DNA from 2 places in the Parvimonas sp. D9 genome. Region 1 is predicted to be linked to the other one. Evidence: predicted binding sites of a transcription regulator. Region 1 holds the regulator's gene; the other holds the start of a gene.
What was found. Region 1 encodes HrcA, which represses chaperone genes, less so after heat shock. Its sites were predicted from a motif close to ATTAGCACTCNATANTATNGAGTGCTAAT; they were not measured.
Positions count from the first base shown of each region.

Region 2: a site for HrcA is predicted at 5,408-5,436, ahead of VJI94_RS02165 (co-chaperone GroES). Genes of this name have one in related genera too.

Region 1 is NZ_JAYKBM010000001.1:39,205-49,437, reverse strand. It holds gene tig (trigger factor) at 1-218, opposite strand, end outside; gene VJI94_RS00320 (hypothetical protein) at 408-1,136, opposite strand; gene dnaK (molecular chaperone DnaK) at 1,318-3,138, opposite strand; gene grpE (nucleotide exchange factor GrpE) at 3,155-3,685, opposite strand; gene hrcA (heat-inducible transcriptional repressor HrcA) at 3,701-4,714, opposite strand; gene VJI94_RS00300 (flavodoxin) at 5,074-5,502, shown strand; gene VJI94_RS00295 (HAD family hydrolase) at 5,570-6,295, opposite strand; gene VJI94_RS00290 (hypothetical protein) at 6,304-6,600, opposite strand; gene VJI94_RS00285 (class IV adenylate cyclase) at 6,602-7,147, opposite strand; gene VJI94_RS00280 (metallophosphoesterase) at 7,149-7,838, opposite strand; gene VJI94_RS00275 (patatin family protein) at 7,847-8,671, opposite strand; gene VJI94_RS00270 (NUDIX hydrolase) at 8,770-9,327, opposite strand; gene leuS (leucine--tRNA ligase) at 9,432-10,233, opposite strand, start outside.
Region 2 is NZ_JAYKBM010000001.1:444,620-454,852, forward strand. It holds gene VJI94_RS02135 (diaminopropionate ammonia-lyase) at 1-38, opposite strand, end outside; gene VJI94_RS02140 (GNAT family N-acetyltransferase) at 40-669, opposite strand; gene rlmD (23S rRNA (uracil(1939)-C(5))-methyltransferase RlmD) at 718-2,031, opposite strand; gene VJI94_RS02150 (ribonuclease E/G) at 2,031-3,110, opposite strand; gene VJI94_RS02155 (hypothetical protein) at 3,120-3,383, opposite strand; gene groL (chaperonin GroEL) at 3,459-5,090, opposite strand; gene VJI94_RS02165 (co-chaperone GroES) at 5,102-5,386, opposite strand; gene VJI94_RS02170 (hypothetical protein) at 5,923-7,845, opposite strand; gene VJI94_RS02175 (metal ABC transporter solute-binding protein, Zn/Mn family) at 7,855-8,835, opposite strand; gene VJI94_RS02180 (ribonucleotide-diphosphate reductase subunit beta) at 8,982-10,031, opposite strand; gene VJI94_RS02185 (ribonucleoside-diphosphate reductase subunit alpha) at 10,044-10,233, opposite strand, start outside.

The sequences.
Region 1 (10,233 bases):
GGCAATAATTCATTCACGGCATCTTCAAAGAAAATACCTTCTCCATAATTTAATTCAATGATTTTTCTTGGAGCTTTTCCCTTTCTGAAACCTGGAATGTTAAATCTTGATTTCATTTTGTTATAAACTCTATTAACTGAAGCTTCAAAAGCCTCTGAACTAATTTCTGATGTAAAAACTATTTTCTTTTCATCTCTTGATACTAATTTAGTATTCATTTATATTCCTCCTAGTTACTATATAAAAATTATATATTTTCTATTTACATACCCAAAAATTATAACATAAAATAACATATATTTCAATACATTTAATATATAATCGAGCAATTTATACCCACAAAATATTATACATTTCAATAGAGAAAAAATGCTACTCAAAAGAGCAACATTCTTTAACTGTTTAATCTATCTATTTTCATCTAAATTTACATTATTCCAGTCAGAATATGTTGTAGTATTTTTCAATTTAAAAGCACCTTTATTCCCACTATATTCCACAGTCCAAACTATACTTTTTAAATAAAATGTCTTCTTGTCAAATATAGTTTCAAATATTATATCAACTTCCTCTTCAGTAACATTGTTCAAAGAAAATCTATATTCTGATTTTAATAAATCAAAAACTTTTGAATTTTTATTCCCATTTTTTAATTTCAGATAATATTCAGAATCTGTTTCTTCAAATGTCAAGTCTTCTTTGTCAAAAGAATAAATATTATCCAACAATTTAAAATAATCCGGATTTATATTATAATCAGCATTATTTTTTTGAGTTTTACTCTCTTTTCCATCAACTTTTTTTGTCATAACCAACGACTTATTTTCATCTCCAACAAATATAACATCATAATTGTTTTTCTCATAATTTGCAGTCCCGCTGTATCTAACAGATACTCTTCCTTTAATAATTTTTTTCGTATCCTTGTCATTTATCAGTTTAGCCTTCATCATTTGATTTTTTACATTTCCTTTATTTTCATAGTCAATTTCATTAACCAAGACATAGGACTGAATATTATTTACCTTTTTTGATTTTTTAAATAATTCACTAATTTCCTTATTACTTGAACAAGCTGTAAAAATAAATATTACAAATATTAATCCTAATAGAGAAAATTTCTTATTTTTAAACATTTCCTACCCCCTCAAAAGTACATACACATCGATATTATATCATATTTGTCAAAATTTAAAAATAATACTTAAGAAAGAATAAAAACTTACATCGTATTCTGATATACAAAAAAACCCCAAAATCCTTTATATGAACTTAGGGGTTCGCATTGTAAAATATTAATTTTTAGTATTTTTAGTTCTATTTATTTTCATCTTCGTCAACTACTTCATAGTCGGCATCAACTACATCATCTTTCTTTTGTTCTGCTCCTTGTCCTTGTGGGTTAGCATTTTGATATAATTTTTCTGAAATTTTGTAGAACTCTTGAGTTAAGGCATCATTCTTTGCCTTGATATCTTCTACATTATCAGTTGTTAAAGCAGATTTTAAATCTTCTATTTTTGCATTAATGCTTGATTTTTCTTCTTCAGAAATTTTTCCTTCCAAATCTTTCAAAGTTTTTTCAGTTTGATAGATTAAAGATTCAGCATTATTTTTAGTTTCTACAATTTCTTTTTTCTTTTTATCTTCTTGAGCAAATTGTTCTGCTTCTCTTACTTTCTTATTAATTTCATCTTCAGATAATTTTGTTGATGCGGTAATTGTAATCTTTTGTTCATTTCCTGAACCTAAATCTTTAGCACTAACATTTACAATTCCATTAGCATCTATATCAAAAGTAACTTCAATTTGTGGAACTCCTCTTGGAGCAGCAGGAATACCTGTTAATTGGAATCTTCCAAGTGTTGTATTATCATGAGCAAATTCTCTTTCACCTTGTAAAACATGAATGTCTACTGCTGTTTGTCCATCTGCAGCTGTTGAGAAAATTTGACTTTTTTTAGCAGGGATTGTTGTATTTCTTTCTATCAATCTTGTCATTACCCCACCCATTGTTTCGATACCTAATGATAATGGAGTTACATCTAGTAATAATAAATCTTTAACTTCTCCTGTTAAAACACCACCTTGAATAGCAGCTCCAATAGCAACACATTCATCAGGATTAATATCCTTTTGTGGTTCTTTTCCAATTAATTTTTTAACAGCTTCTTGTACTGCTGGAATTCTTGTTGAGCCACCAACTAAAAGAACTTTATCAATTTTAGATGCAGTAAGCCCTGCGTCATTTAAAGCTTCTCTAACCGGAGTTAATGTTTTGTCAACTAAATCTGAAGTTAATTCTTCAAATTTTGCTCTCTTAATATCCATATTTAAATGAACCGGCGCCCCGTCAACAGCAGTAATAAATGGTAAATTTACATTTGTTGTCATTGTTGTTGAAAGTTCTTTTTTAGCTTTTTCGGCGGCATCTTTTAATCTTTGCATTGCTGTTACATCTTTACTTAAGTCAATACCATTTTCTTTTTTGAATTCTGAAATCATATATTTCATTAAAACTTCGTCGAAATCATCTCCACCAAGTCTATTGTTACCTCTTGTAGCTAAAACTTCAAAAACTCCATCTCCGATTTCCAAAATAGAAACATCAAATGTACCACCACCAAGGTCAAATACCATTATCTTATGTTGTTCAGTATCTTTGTCCATTCCATAAGCAAGGGCCGCAGCAGTAGGTTCATTAATAATTCTCTTAACATCTAAACCTGCAATCTTTCCGGCATCTTTTGTAGCTTGTCTTTGGCTATCTGTAAAATATGCAGGAACTGTAATTACAGCTTCGGAAACAGTTTCTCCTAAATAACTTTCAACATCTGATTTAATTTTTTGTAAAATCATTGCTGAAATTTCTTCCGGTGTATATTCTTTATCATCAATCTTTACTTTGTAATCTGTTCCCATTTCCCTCTTAATTGAAGTTATTGTTCTTGCTGCATTTGTAATTGCTTGTCTTTTAGCAGTTTCACCTACTAATCTTTCTCCATTTTTTGTAAAAGCAACAACTGAAGGAGTTGTTCTATTTCCTTCTACATTCGGAATAATTGTTGGTTCTCCACCTTCCATAACAGCAACTGCTGAGTTTGTTGTACCTAAATCAATACCTATAATTTTTGACATAATCTTTTCCTCCTTATTATTCACTAACTTTAACCATACTTGGTCTAATTACTTTATCTTTAATTTTATATCCTTTTTCAAAAGTTTCTAATACTATACCACTTTTTACTCCTTCTTTGCTTTCAGTCATAACTGCATTATGCAAATTCGGATCAAAAACGGCTCCATCACTTTCTATTTCTTCAACCATTTCAGACTTTAAAACTGATTCAAATTGTCCTTTAATCATAACAAAACCTTTAATAATCTTATCATTTAAATCGGCGTGAGCAAAAGCTCTGTTAAAATTATCCAAAATAGGTAACAATTTTAAAATTAAGTCTTCATTAGCAAGAATAATAGAACTCGATTTTTCTCTTTCTGTTCTGTTCTTGTAATTTACAAAATCAGCTTGAAGTCTTAAAAGTTGATTTTTTAATTCTTCAATTTCTGAATTTAATTTCTTTTCAACCTCGTCAGAAGAATTTTGTTCTAAATCTTTTTCCTCTACTTCTTCAATAGCATCCTCTTTAATTTCATCTTTTACTTCTTTTTTATTTTTTCTCAACTATTCCGCCTCCCGTCATTTTAAAATATCTCTAATTCTATCATTTAAACTTAACATAGTTGACAATATCTTTTCATAATCCATCCTGGTTGGTCCGATAACCGCTATTTTACCTTTGCTACCGTCTCCAAAATCATAGGATGTCGCAACAATAGTATTTTCATTTAAAAAATCTTTATTATTTTCACTTCCTATACTTACATATATTTTATCTCCACTATAACTTAAAAATAAATCTTCAAGTTCATTTTTATCTTCTAAGAAATGAATAAGTTCTTTAGCTTTTTTCAAATCTTGATACTCAGGAAAATTAAATATATTAGAAATTCCTTCAAGTTCAATACTGGATTTTTCAGTCTTTGAAATTTCTTTACCTATTAAATCGGAAATCTCCGTTATAAAAGGAATTTTCGAAACAAAAGTAAGTTTCAAATACTCTAATCTTTCATTCAAATCAGATACTTTAACATTTATCAAATATTTTTTTAAATAGAATAGCAATTCTTGTAAAACTTCAGTACTAAACTTCGTTTTTGAATCGAATACGGTATTAATTACTTTTCCAGTATCAAAAACTAATACCAAAACATAAGAATTTCCACTTATATTGATAACATCGATACTTTTAACAGAACAATCCATATAATCCGTAATCATTGTTGCTGTTATACACTCTGTCACATCCGAAATTATTTTTGCAGACTCTTTAAATATCTTGTTTTTTTCATTGATATGTTTTGATAAAATGTCAATTCCATATATATTTTTAGAAATCTCATCAAAATGCGAAGACAATAGATAATTAACATAATGTCTATAAGCCTTATCTGATGGAATCCTACCGGAAGAAGAATAAGCCTTATTTAAAAATCCAAGTTCTTCTAAGTCACTCATCTCATTCCTAACCGTTGCCGAACTGACTCCCATATCATATTGTTTCGAAATTGTTCGAGAACCTATAGGCTCAGACGTACTGATATAACTATCTATTATGGCATATAAAATCTTCAATTTTCTATCATCAAGCATTTTATCACCTCTTTTTAGCACTCAATCTATTAGACTGCTAACAACATTATATTACTATTATTCCCTAATGTCAAGATTTAAAACAATTTTATTAAAAATTTTTTAAAATAATTTTTTATATATTTTCTTCTGTTATTTTTATTAAATTTTAGCATAAACTACTCTATTTACCATATAAAATATAGTGTAAAAATTTTACAAATGGTTGACAAATTTTTAGATTATTGTTATTATTATCTTGTAGAAATTGTTATTAAGTTTAAAATATCTATTTTAAATTTAATTATAATTCGTGTTGTATTATTTACAGATACAATAAATTTTTACTTTGTTATTCAAAATTTAAGGAGGACTTTTAAATGAAAGTAGCAGTTGTATATTGGTCAGGTACAGGTAATACTGAAAAAATGGCTGATTGTATCGCCGAAGGAATTGAAAATGCAGGTTCTGAAGTTGAAGTAATCTTCTGTGACGATTTTGGAGCAGATATGTTGAACGATTACGACTTAGTTGCATTCGGTTGTCCGGCAATGGGAGATGAAGTTCTTGAAGAATCAAGCTTTGAACCAATGTTTGAAGAAGTTGAAGAAGAATTAAATGGTAGAAAAATTGCTTTATTCGGATCTTATGAATGGAATGAAGGACAAAAATGGATGAAAGACTGGAAAGTTAGATGTGAAGGAGTTGGAGCTAAAATCGTTGCTGAACCGCTTTGCGTATATGATTGTCCAACACCAGAAGACGAAGATGATTGTGTAGCGTTTGGAGAAAAGATAGCAAAAGCATAATTTTATAAAAAACAAAAAGTAGCCGATGAGCTACTTTTTTTATGTTCTTAATATCAAAAATTTTAAATTATAAAGTTGTTACATCAGCTTTTAACTTATAAATAACGTCTTTTCTCTCAACTATTACATTTACTTTTTTTGAAAGTTCTTCATCCTTTTTTATTCTTTCTAACAATTTTTTTGACGGATTAATTGTATAAGCATTACCAAATCTTCTAAGCATTGATAAGTCTCCGGTTGTATCTCCATAAGCATAAGATTTTTCAGTGTCTATATCATATTTTTCAATAATTTCATTACAGACCTTGTCTTTCCCCTCGCTATGCCACATCGGTACAATTTCTCCGGTAAATTTTCCGTATTCATCATATAAATATTTTGTTGCTCTAAATTCTGTAACATTATATTTTTCAGCCATTTCCTTAACCAAAAAATCAGGACTGCCTGAAATAAAAAAGATTAGATGTCCATTAGATCTATGAAATTCCAATTGATTTCTTGAGAACACATAAACTCTTTCAAATACTTTTCTAATGGATTGTTCTGCAATAAATTTATTATATCTTACATCAAATCCTTTTAAGTCGCTTCTATACTTTTCAGAAAGTGCTTCAATATAAGCATCATAAGCTCCATATCTATTAACATACTCCATATATAATTGTTTTACATTATCAACCCAAATACTTTCATCTAAAATCTCATATTTTATAAGTCTTTTAAAGTGTTCAATCATAAGTGATTCTCTTGCGATAGTTCCGTCAATATCAAAAAATGCGGCTACATTACCCATACATACACCTACTTTCTCTTAAAATTCATAAGTATTAAAGCGAAAAATAGCGAAACAACTCCACTTGTACCAATAATCATTGCATAGTATAGTGAATTTATCCCTCTTGCAGTCAAAATATTTGTCCATCCATCTGCTAAAAATACAGTTCCTACAATAATTAAAATAAATGCTGGAATAAATTTAATAAATCTGTTTTTTAATCTACTTAACAAATATGTTACAACCATTGCTACAAATATTGCAAGTAATACAATAAGAACAGATGTTCTCTTTTTCACTAAAATTTCAAACAATTCCTTCATACTAACTCCTATTTTTTAATTCTTCTTTAAGTTCAGGTAAAGATTTAAGACAAATTTCTCCTTCGCTTATTCCCAACAAATTCAAAACTTCACACAAATCATCATAATTGGAAACTTCAATTTCCATATATGGATACGGATAAACTTCTTTATCCCATATATCAATGTCAATATAAGCATTTCTTAATTTATATGATGTTCTGAATTTTTTCTCTATATCAAGTTTATCATAACCCAAAAAATTTAAAATTCTTAACATCTCTTCACTATTTTTCAAAGAAACATTATATTCATTAAATTCCTTTAAAAATTTATTTTCTTTATGTTCTTTATATGTTAACTCTGAATTAATTTCTTTTCCATTTTTATCTAAAAATTTTCTAATTCTCAAAAAACTTCCTTTTGGAATATAATCAAATTTTGAAGATGTAAGCCTTATATTTTCTTGATTTTCACTTTTCAAAAATCTTGCCCCTAAATTTTCCAATTTGGCTTTAACTTCTTCAACATCTATATTTAAAATTTTAACTTCTAACTCTTTCTCCATTTTATCTCCTAATAAGTCTTGGGATAAATTTTAAGTAATCTGCGGAAATACAATGGAATTCTATTCCGTCAACTACTTCATCCACAACATTATTCAAAGAATATGCATGTAGATGTCCATATAAAACAATTTTTATATTATGCTCTTTAACGAATAATCCAAAGTCATTTAAAGTCCTATTTTTTTCTACCGGTGGATAATGAAAAAGACAAATTATTTCCTTTTCTTTATTTTTAATAGAATCATAACTTACTTTTAATCGCATAAGCTCTCTATTATATATTTTTCTATCTGTACCTTCGGAAAATTCAGAAGATTTTGGAGAAACCCATCCTCTCGTTCCAATAAATACATATTTTTCCGTTTCAAAACTATTATTTTGTAAAAAGAACATATTTTTTAAATTTAATTCTTTTATTTTATTAAGACTACTCCACCATAAATCATGATTACCCTTTAAAAAAATTTTCTTTCCCGGAAGACTTTCAATTCTTTTTAAATCATTGTAGGCCTCATCAATTTTTAATGCCCAAGAGATATCTCCGGGTACAACGACATAATCATCATCTTTTACAATTTCTTTCCAAGACTTAAACATTCGTTCTTCATAGTTTTCCCAAGCGGAGCCAAAAACCTCCATTGACTTATCTCCAGTATAATCTAAATGCAAATCAGATAAACCGTATATCATTCTAACTCCTAAACAAATTTTTTAACCTTTTCAATATTTTGACTTGCAACCATATATCCTTCCTTATATAAATCTACAACATCTTGCATATTAGTTGTAAATGATTTAAATTTTAAAGGATTAACCGGTGCAAAAACTAATGCTTTTTTCTCTTTTTCTAGACTATCCACTAAATCCATAGTTTCATTATATTTATTTTTTTCATTTTCCATTGATTCAATAAATTTAGGATAATCTTTATAAGCATACTTTACTCTATCACTAACATCAGAATCCTCTCTTCTATAACCTCTATTTCTAGTTAGTAAAATTACGTACTTTTCATAACCTTTTTCAATTGCTCTTTCAAGTGGATTGCTATTATACATTCCTCCATCAAAATAAGGAATTCCATCAATCATTACAAATTTTGCCATATCTGGAAGAGAAGATGAAGCTATTATCTTATCAACCATATCTGAAGTGTTTTTTGCATCTTTTGCTGAAAAGAATTTATAACTGCCATCAATCAAAGAAGTTACCCCTGCTTCAAAATCTCCATCTAAGCTTTTATCAAATTCAGGAAAATTAAAAATACTATTAACTGTTGATTTCAAATCAATAGGCTCAGAAGAATTCTTTAATAATTCCATATTTTTCAAAAACTCTTGAAACAATTTATTAACATCAAACTCTATTCCACTAAAAAATTCAAAGCCTGTAATAGCTCCTGCAGATACTCCTACAATATATGGAAATTTAATTTCATTTTCTTTAAAGCAATCTAAAACTCCTTTTAAAAAAGCTCCTCTCATTGCTCCGCCTTCAATAACTAATGCAACTTTATTATTCATAAAACACCTCACATTTTATTAATTATATTTACTATTTTACCATAAAATCCAAAAATATACAAAAAAAACAAGTCTACGAAATTTAATTAATTTTTCAATTAATCAAAACATTTATATATATTTAAAATTTCTTTTACATAATTTAAAACGGGTAGCTCTCTATTTAAAATCAGCTTCCCCAGTTTTGTATTTGAACATTTTTTATACTCCTCTATAGCATCTTCAAATGTCAATTTAAGTGTTGATAATTTAAAACTCTCAATTTCTTCAGTTGTCAGATTTCTATCTCCAAACGATTCTATTTTACAAAAATAGTAATTGTTAATATTATGTCTATGGATAAGGTTATAATAGTCATTTACAACTCCTATTTTACAAATAATCTCAACTTCTACTCCTAATTCTTCCCTTAATTCTCTTCTGACAGCGGATTCTAAATTTTCATTTAATTCAACTCCACCACCTGCAGTTTCAATAAGAGTAGCTTTGCCAAAGTCATCATCTCTATGAACTCTAACAAAGTAAAAATAATTTGAGTCATCAACGACAATTGCTCTGACAATTTGTCTATTGTGATCAATATATTCCTTATTCCATTCATCATCTTGAAGTTCTAAATCCAATTCCGGTATATCTATATTTGTTTTATACTTCATTTTCAAACCTCCTTGATTAAATAAAATTTTTAATCATATCAATTATATTATATAAATTATAACAAAAAAAGATATGCAATTAAATACATATCTTTCTTTCATTACTATTTAACAACTATATTACAAATTTTCCCTGGAACAAAAATTTCTTTTACAACAGTTTTTCCTTCTATAAATTTTTTAACATTTTCGTTATCATAAAGTGATTCTTTAAAATCTTCAAATTTTGCATCTTTTGGAATCATTAATGTTGTTCTTACTTTTCCATTTATTTGAATAGGCATTTCAACTTCAGAATCAATTGTTTTAGCTTCATCATATTTTGGCCAAGTTTGTTCAAAGATATATCCACCAAAATTCATTTCTTCCCATATTTCTTCAGTAATATGTGGAGAAACTGGATTTAATAAAATCAAGAATATTCTTAAATCTTCTCTTGAAATTTCTTTTACTGAATAAAATTCATTAATTAAAGTCATAAGAGCTGCTATTGCAGTATTAAATTTAAGACTTTCAAAATCTTCTGATACTTTTTTAATTGTCTTATGGATTGATTTTTCCAAAGATTTTGTCATTTCTTCGGATGAATTTGTAATTTCTTGTAATTTCCAAACTCTATCTAAGAATTTTCTACAACCGTTAATTCCACCGTCAGACCAAGACGCACTTCTTTCAAAATCTCCTAAGAACATTTCGTAACATCTCAATGCGTCTGCCCCATATTTGTCAATCATTTCATCTGGATTTACAACATTTCCTCTTGACTTAGACATTTTTTCTCCATTTTCTCCAAGAATCATTCCATGTGATGTTCTTTTTAAATAAGGTTCTTTTGTATTTACTACACCTATATCATAAAGAAATTTATGCCAAAATCTTGAATACAACAAGTGCAATGTAGTATGT
Region 2 (10,233 bases), 410 kb from region 1:
CTCTCAAGAACTTTTATCTTTTCAAATTTACTATCCATTTTAAAATATCTCCTTTTTTGTCAAAACATGCCATATTGTTTTGTTTTCAAAACCGCATTTTAAATATAAATTTTCAGGCTTGCTTTCATTTTTTAGTTTCCCAGAAATAGTAACAAAATCAGCCTTTTCCTTTAATCTAAACAATAATTCATTTACTATAACTGTTCCAAATCCTTTTTTTCTATAATCTTTTGAAACTTGAATCCACTCCAAATATCCCTCTTTTATTTCCTTATCAAATTCAGCAATTCCTGTAGCAACTATTTTTTTATTATATTTATCAAAAATACAAATCCATAATTCTTCATCATATACTATACGTTCTTTATAAGACTCTAATTCTTTTATTGTTATTCCCTCATCATCGTAACAACTATTTATATGAATGCCAAATTCTTCAATACTACATTTGTAAAAAATAAAATTCTCAGATAGGCTATGTAAAATAATATTATTTAAGTTGTGAACTAATTTAAAATAAATATCATCATTGAAATCTTTTAATAAATCTTTTGAGAAATACTTATCATTAACTATTTTCATATTATCAGGAACTTTGAAATTTTTACTTTTCCAGTATGACAAAGCTGAATATTCAGTTGGATTTTCTAAATATTTTTTCTTGCTCATTTTACCTCCAATAAAAATATTAAAGTATAAATGGTATTATTCCTATTCTTACATCATCTCAATCAAAACAACAACTTCACAATGTGCTGTTTTGCTGAACATATCACATAGTTTTACTTTCTTTAATTCAAATCCAGCGTCGATAAAATATTTTAAATCTCTTGTTAATGTTGCTCCGTTACAACTTACATATACAACTTTTTTGATATCACTTTTGATAATAGTATCTACAACTTTTTTATCGAGTCCTTTTCGTGGAGGATCTACGGATATTATATCTATATTATTATTTTTTAGTATTTCTTCTATTTTTTCTTCACTTTTTCCATATTTGAACTCAACATTTTTTACGTCATTTAGTTTTAAACTTTCTTTAGCGTCTTTTACTGCATCTTTTACAACTTCCACGCCAATTACCTTTTTAAAATTTTCTGAAAAATATATGCTTGTAGTTCCTATTCCTGAATATAAATCTAACAAATTCTTATCTTTGTTTTCTCCTAAAAAATCTTTAGCTATTTTATATAAATTTTCAGTTTGAAATCTATTTACTTGAAAAAAGCTCTTTGGAGAAATATTAAATTCATATTTTCCGATTTTATCTATAAAATTCTTCTTAGAAAATATTAATTTACTTTCTTGTCCCATAATTATACTTGCTTTTTTAGGGTTTATATTTATATATCCACTTACTAATTTTTCATATTCACTTAAACTTTTTACAAAATTGTGAGCTTCTACTATATCTTTTTTAACAACAACTGTAATCATAATTTCAGAATTGAAATTTGACCTTATGCTGATGTTTTTCAAAATTCCATCATCCGTATTTACATCATAGGACTTAATTTTAAATTCTTTTAATTTTGCTTGTAAAAATGGTAGAAATTTATTTATACTCTCATCACTTAATGGACAATTTTCAAGTTTTATTTTACTTTCCCCATTATCCACACAGTAGCAAAGTTCAAAATCTTCATTTGTCTTTAATTCAATTTTATTTCTATAATTTAAGTTATTTTTATTCTCTAAAATTTCAACATCTTCTAATTCTATGCCTGTATTTTTTCTAAGGCTGTCTAAAAACATCTTTTTCTTTAATTCAAGTTCTTTTTCATATTTTAGATTTATAAAATGATAGATATCTGTTAGTTTTTCATCGTATAGATTTTCTCTGTATTCACTATATTTCAGATATTTTTTTACATATCCATTAGAAAAATTTTTCTTTTTTTGAGTTATTTCAACATCGACAATATCTCCTACAAGTCCACCTTTTACAAAAACTATTCCCTCTTCACTTTTTGCAACTCCAAGTCCCTCATTGGTATTGTCAATTATTTCTAAATTTTTTAATTCCATTATTTTCCTCTTTGTCTTGTAATTTCATATAATCCAAGTTTTGTAAATCCATGAAAATTCCAAATCTTATTGTCAAAAATTTGTATTTCCTTAATTTTTTCTTCCAAAATTTCTTTTTCTTTTGTTTTCATATTTATAAAATCTACAATTATTATTCCCGAAATATCCCTAAAAGAAATCTGTCTTATAATTTCTTCAATTGCTATTAGATTTACAGATAATGCATTTTTACTTTTATTTGTTTCATTTGTTTTTTTCTTTGAATTTACATCTATTACTGTAAGTGCTTCTGTTTTTTCTATAACTATATTTATATCTTCAACTTCAACTATTTTTTTATTTAATCCCTCTAGATATACTCCGATATTATAATCATATTTTGGAGAATATTCTTCATCATACATCAATTCATTTTTCAAAAATTTATTATCTTTAAAACTCTTGTATAACTCTTTATCATTTAATATACAGCAATATTTTTCATTTTCAAATAAAAAGTCCTCCAAAAAATTCTCCTTTTTGTAGATTAATTTAGGAACCGGTAAATTATTTAAACTATCCACTATTTCTTGCATTTTTTCTACATTTTTTCTTATATCATTCAATAAAGTATCTTCATCACAATCAACACTTTTTGTTCTCAATTTTACTGAAAAATTTGATTTTATATTTTTTATTTTTACTAAATCAAAGTTATGTTCTTTTAATTTTTTTGAAATCAAAATATCTTCTCTATTTTTATAAGATATAACTGAAAACATTGAAGAAACTGAGAAATTCATTGAAACATTAGGTGCTTTTTCTCCTGCATTTATTTTGTAAATTTCAACAAATATTACATCTCCAACTTTTACTTCACCAATGGTATCTTTAAAGTCTAAAAATCCATTTTTTCCATTTTTAAGTTCTACAAAAAAGCATTGTAATGCATCAACTTTTTTTACAACTCTTACTCTGTATATATCTCCAATTTCAAAATCACTAAATGTTTTTACATAATAGGAGTTTAATTTTGAATTTAAAACTTTTCCATATTCTATTTTTTCTTCATTTTTGTATATAAATAAATAATCTTTCAAAACTTTCTCCTATTCAACATATTCAAAATTATTCTTTTTATATAGAATTTTTTTCATCAACCCACAAAAATACACACAAAAAATATAATTAAGCTGTGCAAGATTATAATTATACTCTAAAATTAAATTTCTATCTTCTCTTATATTTTTCTCTTCACTTAAAATCTTCAATTTTTTTAAAATCTTATTAAATTGATAATAATAAAAACTTTGATGTATCACTAAAATAGCGATACTAACTAGAAACATAATATTAAAAAATAATTTAATCATAAAAACTCCATAAAAAAGAACTTGGTTAATCCAAGTTCTATTTTACCATAAATTTAAATATAAGTTAACTACTTTCTACATATATCCCATTCCAGGATTCATTCCACCAGGCATTTGTCCCATTGGTTCATCCTTAGTTACATCAGCAACAGCAGCTTCTGTTGTTAAAACCATTGATGCGACACTTGATGCATTTTGAAGTGCTGATCTAGTAACTTTTGTAGGATCAACAATTCCATTTTCAAGCATATTTACATATTTTTCACTTAATGCATCAAAACCAATTCCAACTTCAGCATTCTTAACATTTTCAACGATAACTGAGCCTTCTAAACCTGCATTGATTGCAATTTGTCTAACCGGTTCTTCAAGTGCTTTAACAATTATATTAACACCTGTTCTTTCGTCTCCATTAGTTTCTTCAAGAAGTGCTTTAACTTTTGGAATTACATTTAACAATACAGTTCCACCGCCAGGAACAATACCTTCTTCTACCGCTGCTCTTGTAGCTGCAAGTGCATCTTCTATTCTTAACTTTCTTTCTTTAAGTTCTGTTTCAGTAGCTGCACCAACTTGAATTACTGCAACTCCTCCAGCAAGTTTAGCAAGTCTTTCTTGTAATTTATCTCTATCATATTCAGAATCGCTTATTTCTATTTGATTTCTAATTAAAGCAACTCTTTCTTCAATAGCTGATTGTTCACCTGCTCCATTTACGATAACAGTAAGTTCTTTTCCAACAGTTACCCTTCTTGCTTTACCTAACATTTCAATAGAAGTTTCTTTTAATTCATATCCTAAATCTTCTGAAATAACTGTACCACCTGTTAAAATTGCAATATCTTGTAGCATATCTTTTCTTCTATCACCAAAAGCAGGTGCTTTTACAGCTACACAGTTAAATGTTCCTCTTAATTTATTAACAACAAGTGTTGCCATAGCTTCGCCTTCTACATCGTCAGCAATAATTAAAAGTGGTTTTCCTTGTTGAACAATTTGTTCTAATACAGGTAAAACTTCTTGAATATTAGTGATCTTTTTATCAGTAATTAAAATATATGGATCTTCAAGTTCAGCTTCCATTTTTTCAGTATTAGTTACCATATATGGAGAAACATATCCTCTATCAAATTGCATACCTTCAACAACTTCTAAAGTTGTTCCCATACTTCTAGATTCTTCAACAGTGATAACACCATCTTTTCCAACTTTTTCCATTGCATCAGAAATTAATTTTCCAACTTCTTCATCAGCTGCAGAAATTGATGCTACTTGAGCAATACTTTCTTTTGTTTCAACCGGTTTTGAAAATTCTTTAATTCCTTCAACAGCTTTATCAACCGCTTTTTTAATTCCCTTTTGAATAATCATTGGATTTGCTCCTGCTGCAACATTCTTTAAGCCTTCTCTGATAATTGCTTGTGCTAAAAGTGTTGCTGTAGTTGTACCATCACCTGCAACATCATTAGTCTTAGTTGCAACTTCTTTAACAAGTTGAGCTCCCATATTTTCATAAGGATCTTCCAATTCAATTTCTCTTGCAATAGTAACACCGTCATTTGTAATAAGTGGTGAACCGAATTTTTTATCTAAAACTACATTTCTTCCCTTTGGTCCAAGAGTAACTTTAACTGTATTTGAAAGTTTATTAATACCAGCTTCCATTCCTTTTCTTGCTTCTTCATTAAATTTAATTTCTTTAGCCATTTAAAAACCTCCTAATCTTCAACAACTGCTAAAACATCAGCAATTTTTACAACAATATATTCTTTTTTATCAAGTTTAACTTCAGTTCCTGCATATTTTGAGAAAATTATTTTATCTCCAACTTTAATTAAATCTTTTTTATCTTCATCCTTTAAAATTTCATCACCAATTGCTAAAACTTTTGCTACACTTGGTGCTTCTTTAGCAGAAGTAGGAAGAACTATTCCAGAACTTGTCTTTTCTTCCACCTCAACCATTTCTATAACTAATTTATCTCCTATTGGTTTTAATTTCATAACATACCTCCTATTAAAGTTATTAGCAGTCTATTAACTTGAGTGCTAATTAATTACAAATATATTATACCACATAAAACATAATTTATAAACATATTTAATAAAAAAGTTTTTTAAAATATTTTATTATCTGATTTTATTTTTTTCTTTAATAACTAACCCAATAATTTTCCTCGCAATCTATGATAATTTTGATAACAACATCTAAAGAAATATCATCAATTTATTCACATATAATATTTAATATAACAGAAATCTTAACCCAATTAGTGTGAGATCTCCAGTACAATTATATCTAAAGATATAATTGTTCCGTCAGACCTACTATTGTTTACAAGTAAACAAAGTTAGGACTAGATTAGCTTCGGTCGAGATGACGTATTGTTGGATTTTCATTTCAAAGAAAAGTGACGTGAAATATTTTTTACATTCTAACTTGTAAACTATAAGCAACTTTTAGTATCAAAAAATCACTCAATACAGATTTTACTCTATTTGAGTGATTTTAAATTTAGAAGATTAATTAAATTGTAATATTATTTCTTCTCATTTTCCTTTTCTTCTGATTTTTTTTGATTTTCAGTTTTTGATTTTTCTTCTACTTTCTTTTCTTCAACTTTTTTATCTAAATTATTAAGCTCTTTATTTTCTACAATATCTTTATTTGAATCTTCCTTTATATTATTTTTTTCTTCTGATTTTAGAGATTTATCCTTATTTGAGTTTTTATCATCTTTATTTTCATCAGCTTTTTTATCTTCAAAATTAGGAATGTAATTATTATCTTCTTCATCTTCAAAATCTTCATCATCTGTTACAGCTTTTTTTGGTGCTTCCGGAAGTTTCTTTTTATATCTAATCTCTCCATTTACTTTTTCAAAATCAGCTAAACTAAATGTTAAAGTCTCATCATTTATATACACATATGCAATATCTCCAATAATATTTACATCTGTTTCATCTTCAAGATTATAAACTTTCATAAGATATTTCACTACTTCTTGTCTATCAACAGTTATTTTAGACTCAATTTCTGCATTAGGATTTTCAATTATATATTTTAGAGCAGATACTATTTCTTTTGCAGTACAATCTCCATATTGACCTGCTTTTGCATTTTGAATTATTTGTTTTATAGTTATTGCATGATAGTGATTGCCGTGTAACCAATAAAAAATTCCTTTTGTAACTCCATTTGAGCCGTAAACAGCTAATGTTGTATTTAAATCTCCATAATGTCTCATTGCTCTAAGATTACTGTCAAGATATGGAATTACTTTATCTTTTATTTCCGCTTTTACACTTTCATAAGTAAATAATTCATTTTCATCTACACCAATATCGGAATGGTCACTTCCTTCTTTGATATATTCTGCATCAGGATAATGACTTTTTGGGTTTTCGTGAACAACTCCAACTTCCTTATCTCCAATATATAAATGCCAATGATCTCCATGATCTACAATTTTTGTTACACCTTTCGGCCATTCAAATGGTTTTTTATTTTCATCTCCGTGATTACCTTGATATTCTCCAAATTCAGCTTCAGGATAAAGTGATTTTGGATTAGTATATGTGATTCCTTCATTCCCCTTTGAATCATAAATATGATAATGGTCTCCGTGTTTTAAAATCTTTACTATATCATATCTGTCAACAGGATTTTTTCCCAAAACATTTACTATATTTAATTTTTTTCTAGCTTCAAATAATTTTTCACTAGCACTTGGAACATTTGGTTTTTCATTTTCTGTATTATCTTGAGAATTTCCATGATTTCCATGATATTCCCCGACTTCTGCATTTGGATATTTTGAAGTAGGATCAGTATAACTAATATACTCTTTACCACTTTCAGTATAAATATGCCAATGATCTCCATGTCTTAAAATTTTTACAACTCTATCTTTTTTCTCTTCAATAATATTTGCATGTGAATAGTTATTTGAATTTCCTCTGTTTCTGTTTGAACTATGAGAGCCTACATAAGTTCCAACAGTAATATTAGGAAACATACTAGATGGATTTTCATAAGTTAAATATTCTTTTCCATCTGCTGTATAAACATGCCAATGGTCCCCGTGTTTTAAAATTGATGTTACATTTAATCCTCTTAACTTACTCTTTGAAACAACACTAACAAGAGAAAGTGAATTTCCATCACCTAATTTTGAAGGATCTGTATAAGTAATATGTTCTTTACCGTCTTTAGTAAAAACATGCCAATGGTCTCCGTGCTTATATGACCTAACTATATCTTCTTTTTTTATTTCCGCATCAATTAAAACTTCTGTAGTTTCATCTTTTTTATAATTCGTTTCTTTTTCTACAAATTCAAATTTTTTAGTAGAAGATTTTTCCTTTTCTTCCTGTTTTTTTGAACAGCTTGTAAGTAAAATTGCACTACAAACTAAAATCAAATTCATTTTATAAATTTTATTCTTTAAATTTTTACTCATAATATCTCCCTATTCACTAAAAGATTTAACTAAAGCATTTAAATTTAATTCCATTAATTTTAAATATCCCATTTCAATTTCTTCATCTGTCAAATTTTCCATTGTATATAAAGTGTCTGTTTTTGTATTAGTATTTTTAGCAAGAGTTTCTGCTACTTTTGGAGTTGCTTTTCCTTCAAAGAAAATTGTATTTATATTATATTTCTTAACAAAGTCTGCAATTTTTTGAAGTTGCTTTGCTGATGGTTCATCTTCCGGTGATATACCTGTTACTGCAACTTGCTTTAATCCATAATCATTTGCTAAATAGTTGAAAGCAGCGTGACTTACAACAAAATATTTTTGTTTACTTGTAACTTTTGAAAGCTCTGTTTCAAATTTTTTGTCTAAAGCTCTAAATTCATCTTGTGCTTTTTTTAGATTTTCCTTGTAATAAGCTTCGTTTTTAGGATCTATAGAAGAAACTTTTTTATAAATAGTATCAAGTTGAATAATTGCATTTTTTACGCTAAGCCAAGTATGTGGATTTGTTTTATCATGCTCATGTTTATCTTCTTTTTCATCATCATGATCATGTTCTTCTTCCAATCCATCGCCACTTTCTAACAAAGTTAATCCTTGTGATAGATTTAAAAACTTATCTTTATTCTTAACCGTATCTTCAATCGCAGAAATAAAAGATTCCATATTAGCACCATTATAAATAATCAAATCTGCTTTTAAAATTTCTTGCATATCTCCCGCTTTAAGTTCAAAGGAATGAGGTTCTTGATTTCCTTTTATTATTGTTTTAACTTCCATTTTATCCCCGACAATTCTCTTTGTTAAATCAGTTACTGGGAAAAAAGTTGTATAAATAACTTTTTTGTTTCCTTTTTGTTCAGTGGTTTTTTGTTCTTTAGTTTGTTCATTTTTATTTGATGAACAAGCAACTAAAAACATACAACTAATCATTATAATTGAAATAATTTTTTTAAATTTTGTATTCATAAAAATCCCCTTTATTTTTTAATGCAAATAATTCTTATTTGTGTTAATATTATACTACTTATTTTTTATTTTTTCAATAGTTAAAATCAAAATTTTTACAAAAAAATACTACTTAATTGAAAAATCAATTAAGTAGTTTTTAAATTTTATAAATCATCTAAATCATCATCAATTACACTTGATTTTGAATATGCTGATGGTTTTGCTTCAAAGAAATCTGTCTTTATTGCATTTGGATCAGAATATTCACCAACCCACTTCATACTTTCAGGTTCTTCATCATAACCATCATAAAGTTTTCCGAAGTTTAAAGCTGTACTTCTTAAATTTCCAAGATATTTGATATAATCTTCAACCATTTGCATTGTAAGACCCGGAATATTTTCTCCTAAAACATATTTTCCCCAAGCTATTTCTTGTTCTACACCTGTTTTAATCATATCTTTATATACAGCAACTTTTTCTTCTGTAAATAATTCAGGTTCTTCGTTTTGTAATTCTAAAAGCATTTTTTTGAATAGCCAAAGATGAGTATTTTCATCTCTATTTATATACCTGATTTCTTGTACTGAACCAGGCATTTTTCCATTTCTTCCTAAATTATAGAAGAACATAAATCCTGAATAGAAGTAAACCCCTTCAAGAATATAATTTGCAACCATTGTTTTTACTAAACTGTATGGATCTTTATTTTCTTGAAACTCATTATATAAGTCTCCAATGAATTTATTTCTTGCAAGAAGATGTTCATCATCTCTCCATTGATATAAAATATTTGTTCTTTCTTCCGGAGAACATATACTATCTAACATATATCCATAACTTTGAGAATGGATAGCTTCTTGATAAGCTTGAATAGTAAGGCAAAGATTGATTTCATTTGCTGTAATATATTCTCCAATATATGGAAGATTAGCAGTTTGAATACTGTCTAAAAATATAAGAAAACTTAAAACTTTATCAAAAGCAGTTTTTTCATATTCATCTAATATTTTATAATCTTTTAAATCTTGGAATAAATTTATTTCTTCCGGAATCCAGAAATTATTCATGGCATTTCTATACCATTCAGTTGTCCAAGTATATTTTACATTGTTAAAATCATTCAAATTTGTAGTATTTCCATTTATCATTTTTCTTTTTGATAATTCTATATCTCCATTTTCATTAAATAGAGCCTTTTTATTTAATTCCATAATATCTCCTTCCTATGCAGAACAGCTATCGCATTCTTCAATATCTAAACTCTTACTTCTTATATAATAAATACTCTTTAAACCAACTTCACAAGATAAAATCAAAAGATTTAAAATTTGACTCATCTTATAATCTGTTGTGATATAAAGATTTAAACTTTGTCCTTGATCAATATGTCTTTGTCTAACTCCACCAGCTTTT